Linked DNA regions of Aggregicoccus sp. 17bor-14. The protein of the gene in region 2 interacts with the protein of the main gene of each other region in a pairwise test. Links are inferred from orthologs where the notes say so. Each region holds a gene or a part of one and is shown on either strand. Other genes may lie near its edges.

What was found. Proteins that work in one complex are often made in the same cells at the same time.
Region 1: the proteins of rlmB (region 2) and FGE12_RS17400 interact in binary tests that used the Escherichia coli proteins (3 or more experiments, as listed by UniProt). The link is inferred for Aggregicoccus sp. 17bor-14 from one-to-one orthologs.

Annotation. Positions count from the first base shown.
Region 1 is NZ_VJZZ01000008.1:297,857-300,893, forward strand. What follows is about bases 53-3,022. They hold FGE12_RS17400 (NAD(P)H-hydrate dehydratase), read right to left. Parts: upstream 2,318-3,022; coding sequence 788-2,317; downstream 53-787. Other genes in these bases: FGE12_RS17390 (M4 family metallopeptidase), read left to right, coding at 53-218; tsaE (tRNA (adenosine(37)-N6)-threonylcarbamoyltransferase complex ATPase subunit type 1 TsaE), read right to left, coding at 300-791; FGE12_RS17405 (holo-ACP synthase), read right to left, coding at 2,321-2,707; FGE12_RS17410 (pyridoxine 5'-phosphate synthase), read right to left, coding at 2,712-3,022. Also shown: more of FGE12_RS17390, read left to right, coding at 1-52; more of FGE12_RS17410, read right to left, coding at 3,023-3,037. UniProt on the Escherichia coli protein: Bifunctional enzyme that catalyzes the epimerization of the S- and R-forms of NAD(P)HX and the dehydration of the S-form of NAD(P)HX at the expense of ADP, which is converted to AMP.
Region 2 is NZ_VJZZ01000001.1:488,133-491,085, forward strand. What follows is about bases 47-2,932. They hold rlmB (23S rRNA (guanosine(2251)-2'-O)-methyltransferase RlmB), read right to left. Parts: upstream 1,961-2,932; coding sequence 1,133-1,960; downstream 47-1,132. Other genes in these bases: tuf (elongation factor Tu), read right to left, coding at 47-570; FGE12_RS02200 (hypothetical protein), read right to left, coding at 1,964-2,413; FGE12_RS02205 (RimK family alpha-L-glutamate ligase), read right to left, coding at 2,486-2,932. In the rest of the region: more of tuf, read right to left, coding at 1-46; more of FGE12_RS02205, read right to left, coding at 2,933-2,953. UniProt on the Escherichia coli protein: Specifically methylates the ribose of guanosine 2251 in 23S rRNA.

The DNA of each region.
Region 1 (3,037 bases), on a different replicon or contig from region 2:
GTCCCTCGCTCACCGTGAAGATCAGCGGTGGCACGGGCGACGCGGACCTCTACGTCCGCTCCGGCGCGAAGCCCACCACGACCACCTACAACTGCCGCCCGTACCTCACCGGCAACGCGGAGACCTGCACCATCAGCGCTCCGGCCGCCGGCGACTGGTACATCATGCTCAACGCGTACAGCGCGTACTCGGGCGTGACGCTGTCCGGCACCTACTAGCCCGGTCCGTGACCTGAAGTCCTGCGGCGCCCGGTGGCCCTCGTGGCCCCGGGCGCCGCTCGTTTTTCGCCGGCGACAACCTCAGCCCTGCGCGGGCAGCCACGCCTCGAGCAGCGCCACGGCGCGCGCGCCCACCGCGTCGGCCTGGAGGCTGCGCTCCTCCGGGTCCTCGCGGTCCGCGCTCAAGGTGAGGCGCAGGTGCTCGCGGGGCGCGGCCTCGGGCACGCGGTCCAGCCACTCCACCAGCACCGCGCCGTCCGCGCCCACCAGGTCGTGGAAGCCCGTGGCGTAGAGCTCGTCCGCGTCCGCGAGCCGGTAGAGGTCCGCGTGGTAGAGCGGCACGCGGCCCCGGTACGGATACACGATGGCGAAGGTGGGGCTCGCGACCTCGGAGCGGTCCACCTCCGCGCCCTCCGCCACTCCGCGCACGAAGTGCGTCTTGCCCGCGCCCAGGTCCCCCACCAGCCCCACGAAGTCGCCCGGCTGCAGCAGGCGCCCGAGCCGCACGCCGAGCGCGTGCGTCTGCTCGGGAGAGCCCGAGACGAGTGTGCGCGAGCGCGTGGGGAGCGTCATCGCTGCCACCCCACCCAGAGCTCGCACAGCCCCTCGAGCAGGTCGCGCGCGAGCAGCCCCGCCTGTCCCCGGCGTCGAGCCGCGAGGTCTCCCGCGGCCCCGTGCGCGTACACCGCGGCCCACGCGGCGACCGCGGGCTCGAGCCCCTGCGCGAGCAGCGCGCCGGTGAGGCCCGAGAGCACGTCCCCTGCCCCGCCGGTGGCCATGCCGGCGTTGCCGGTGGGGTTCACGTACACGCGCCCGTCCGCGAGCGCGGTGAGGGTGCGCGAGCCCTTGAGCACCAGGGTGACGCCGTGCGCGCGCGCGAAGTCCCGCGCCACCTGCACGCGCGCCGCCTGCACCTGCTTCGTGGGCTGCCCACACAGGCGCGCCATCTCGCCCGGGTGCGGGGTGAGCACCAGCGGCCCCTTCGCGCGCGCGAGCACGGAGAGATCCTCGGAGACGGCGTTGAGCGCGTCTGCATCCAGCAGCGCGGGCGCCTCCACGCGCGAGAGCAGCTCGCCGAGCAGCGCCGCGGTCCCGGGCCCGCGCGGTAAGCCCGGCCCCAGCACCAGCGCATCCTTGCCCTCGGCCGCCGCGAGCAGCGCGTCCAGGTGCTCGGGCCCCAGCGCCGCCCCCGCCGGCAGCGGCACGCCCATCAGCTCGGGCGCGTGCGCGAGCACCGCGTCCAGCGCGTCCGCCGGCGTGGCCACGGTGACGAGGCCCGCGCCCCCGCGCAGCGCCCCCTGGCCCGAGAGCGCGGCAGCCCCCGACTTGCCCCGGCTGCCCGCCACCACCAGCACGTGGCCGAAGGTGCCCTTGTGCGTGTCCGCCTCGCGCGCCGGGAAGGCCGCGAGCACGTCCGCGGCCTCCACCAGGTGCGCGCTCTCTCCGGCGAGGCGCTCGAGCACGCCCGCGGGCAGCCCGATGTCCGCGACCGAGAGCTCGCCGGAGCGCGCTGCCCCCGGCTGCAGCACCTGTCCCAGCTTCGCGGCGCCGAAGGCCACCGTGAGGTCCGCCTGCACGCAGGGCTCGAAGGCCTGGCCCGAGTCGCTGTGCAGCCCGCTGGGCAGGTCCGCGCTGACCACCTTCGCCCCGGCCTCGCGCTGGCGCTCGAGCCAGCGGATGGCCTCGGCGAAGGGGCCCTCCGGAGCGCGGCTCAAGCCCGTGCCCAGCAGCGCGTCCACCGCGACGTCCCCCTCGCGGAGCGGCGCGAGCGCCTCGAGCGCGAGCGCCTCGCCCCCGGCGCCCTCGAGCACCTCGAGGTTGCGCGCGGCCTCGGCGGAGAGCCGCGCGCGCTCCCCCACCAGCGCGAGCTCGGCGCGCACGCCGCCGGCGAGCAGCAGGCGCGCGGCCACCCACCCGTCGCCGCCGTTGTTGCCGGGACCGCAGAGCAGCGCCACGCGGCCGCCGGGGCGCAGCAGGCCGCGCACCGCCTCGGCGAGCGCGCGGCCGGCGCTCTCCATCAAGAGTGCACTGGAGACGCCGAGCGCCGCGGCGCGCCCCTCCGCCTCGCGCATCTGGGCCGCAGTGAGCACCGGCTTCATGGCTCAGCCCTCCCCGGGAAGCTGCTGCAACACCACCGTGGCCGCGGCGACGCCCGCGTCGTGCGTGAGCGAGAGCAGCGCGCCCAGGCGCCGCTCGGCCATCACCCGCGCGGCCACCCCCGTCAGCACGAAGCCCGGCGCTCCGCCTGCGCGCACGACCTCCATGTCCCGCCAGCGGATGCCGGGCGGAGCCCCGAGCGCCTTGACCAGGGCCTCCTTCGCGGCGAAGCGCGCGGCGTAGGCGCCCGCGGCGTCCGCGCGCGCGCTGCACAGGGCGCGCTCCGCGTCCGTGTAGACGCGCTCGAGGAAGCGCTCGGCGCGCGGACCCTCGAGGATCTTGCGCATGCGCTCGATGGAGCAGATGTCCAGGCCGAGGCCGACGACTGCCATGGGCTCACCCCGGGTGGTTCATCAGCTCGAGCATCTCGCGCACCGCGCGCTCGAAGCCCACCAGCACCGCGCGCGCCACGATGGCGTGGCCGATGTTCAGCTCGTCGATCTCGGCGATGCGCGCGATGGGGCGCACGTTGTCGTAGTTGAGCCCGTGGCCTGCCGCCACGCCCATCCCCAGCTTCGCCGCGCTCTTGGCCGCATCCACGATGCGGGCGAGCTCGCGGGCGCGCTCCTTCTCGTTGCGCGCCTCGCAGTAGCGCCCCGTGTGCAGCTCGATGCGGTCCGCGTTCACCTTGTGGCAGGCGCGCACCTGGTCGAGGTCCGGGT
Region 2 (2,953 bases):
GGCCCCCTCGCCGATGTCCGAGGTGTCGCCCTCGAGCGCCTTGAGGGCGCTGCCGGGCACGATGGGGATGCTGTCACCGGGGAAGTCGTACTTCTTGAGGAGGTCACGCACCTCCATCTCCACGAGCTCGCGCAGCTCGGGGTCATCCAGCATGTCCACCTTGTTGAGGAAGACGACGATGTAGGGCACGCCCACCTGGCGGGCGAGCAGGATGTGCTCGCGCGTCTGGGGCATGGGCCCATCGGCCGCCGAGACCACGAGGATGGCGCCGTCCATCTGCGCCGCGCCCGTAATCATGTTCTTCACGTAGTCGGCGTGGCCCGGGCAGTCCACGTGCGCGTAGTGCCGGTTCTGCGTCTGGTACTCCACGTGCGCGGTGGAGATGGTGATGCCGCGCTCGCGCTCCTCCGGCGCCTTGTCAATCTGGTCGTACGCGAGGAACGTCGCGCCGCCCGTCTTCGCCAGCACCTTCGTGATGGCGGCCGTCAGCGACGTCTTGCCGTGGTCCACGTGCCCAATCGTCCCGATGTTCACGTGGGGCTTGCTGCGATCGAACTTCTCCTTGCTCATAACGCTCCTCGAAAAATGGAGCCCTGATCCAGGATTGAACTGGAGACCTCATCCTTACCAAGGATGCGCTCTGCCAACTGAGCTATCAGGGCTTATTTGCAACCAAACAACGGGTGGAGCGGGAAATGGGATTCGAACCCACGACATTCAGCTTGGAAGGCTGACGCTCTACCAACTGAGCTATTCCCGCATGGACCGATGGAGGGGGTTGGATTCGAACCAACGAAGGCGTAGAGCCGGCAGATTTACAGTCTGCTCCCTTTGGCCGCTCGGGCACCCCTCCGTATCAAAACTCCTTCGACCGTGCTGCGTTCTCTTTGCCTCGGGCCCTCATCCGCGGCCCCGTCCCACTTGGCCGGCGGCGGGATTTGAACCCGCGACCTACTGATTACAAATCAGTTGCTCTACCGACTGAGCTACACCGGCGAATCCCGGTTGCTTCCCTACCCCTACACCCGCCTGCTCGCCGGAGGCGCCCGCAGCCACCGTTCCGGTCCGTAAAAGCGGGCGCTTTGTACGAGCAGCCGACGATGTAAGTCAAGCGCTTTGATCCGCCGCCGCCCTACTTTCCCCCGGCGGCAGGCGCGGCCCGCTGGCGGGCGCACTCGTATAGCAGAACCGCTGCGGAGACGGACGCGTTGAGTGAGCCCACGCGGCCGATCATCGGAATCTGCAGGCGGAAGTCGCAGTGCTTGAGGACGCCCTCGCGCACGCCTGCCCCCTCGGCGCCCACGACGATGGCCATGGGGCCGTCCAGGCGGGCGCGCCACAGGGGCTCCTGGGAGCCGGGGTCGGCGGCGGCGATCCAGATGCCTGCGGCCTTCAGCTCCTCGAGCGCGCGCGACAGGTTCACCACCTGGGCCACGGGGCAGTACTCCACCGCACCGGCCGAGGCCTTGGCCACCGTGCCGGTCACCTGCACCGCCCGGTCCTTGGGGATGACCACGCCGTGGGCGCCCAGCGCGTGCGCCGAGCGGATGATGGCGCCGAGGTTGTGCGGGTCCTGGATGCCGTCCAGGACGACGAAGAGCGGCGGCCGCCCGCTCGCCTGGGCGCGCTCGATGAGGTCCGAGAGCTCGCTGTACGAGAAGGCGCGCAGCTCCGCGACCACGCCCTGGTGGACGCCACCGTCGGCGAGCTGGGCGAGGCGCTCGCGCGCCACGCTCTCCACCCGCACGCCCGCCTCGCGCGCGAGTCCCAGCAGCTCCGCGCCCGCGCGGCCGGCCAGCTGCCCCTCGGAGGTGTAGAGGCGCTCCACCGCATCCGGGTGCGCCCGCAGGGCCTCCAGCACGGGGTTCACTCCGTAGACGAGGCGCTGCTCGCCCTGGGAGCGGCGGCCCTCCCGTCCCTCACGACGCTGCGGATGCTGCGGGGTTCGCTCTCTGGACACGGGCTACAGGACCTCGACGGGAAGGGACACGCTGCGCTCCATGCGCTCGCAGCGCTCCTCCATGCACAGGAAGAAGGTGAGCTGGGCGTCCAGGGAGGCGCGGCCCGGGCGCGGCGCCGTGAAGGCGACCTCGAAGCGCGGGTCGACGTAGGCCTCTCCCGGCTGCTTCCGGGCGACCGAGTCCGCCTGCCCCAGCCGGGTCTTCGCCGGCGTGAGCTGGGCGCTCTGCAGCAGGAGCTTGAGCGGAGCCTCGTCGGACACGTGCGCGCCGCCGCGCGTCTTCACCGTGAGGACGAAGACGCCGCGCTCACCGGCGCGCAGCCGCAGCGAGCTGCCCTCGGTGCTCAGCTCGAAGCGCGACCCGGGCGCCGCCGCAGGCTCCCCGGCCACCGCGCGCAGCGGGGCCAGCAGGGCGAGCACGAGCAGAGGGGCGAGCGCGGGGCGCAGGGGCATGGGAGACGACTCCTGGACGGGACCGCTCGCTTCTATCACTGCCCTGCCCCGACGCACGGACGGACTTTCGCCTCACAGCCCTCCGGCAGAGGCCTTGGGCGTGCGACGCCCGCGCTTGGCAGCCGGGGCGCTGGAGGCCGCGCGCTCGCGGCGGGGCGCGCGCGGCGGCGCCTCGCGCACCAGCTGCTCGGCGCGCTCGACGATGAGACCGGCGAGGTCCATGCCCGTCGCCGCCTCCATCTCCGGGAGGGCCGGCGAGCTGTTGACCTCGAAGACCTTGGGGGCGCCCTGCACGTCCAGGAGGTCCACGGCGGCGACGTCGAGGCCCACCAGGCGCGCCGCCCCCTCGGCGGCCTCGCGCTGGGAGGGCGACAGCGCAATGCCCTCCAGGCGCGCGCCGCGGTTGAGGGTGGCGGAGAGGCGGCCCACGCGGGGGCGCCGGCGCACGCCCGCCACGGCCTTGCCCCCGATGACGAGCACGCGCAGATCGTGCCCCGTCTTCTTCACGTACTGCTGGACCACCAGGTTGTGGCCGAGGCC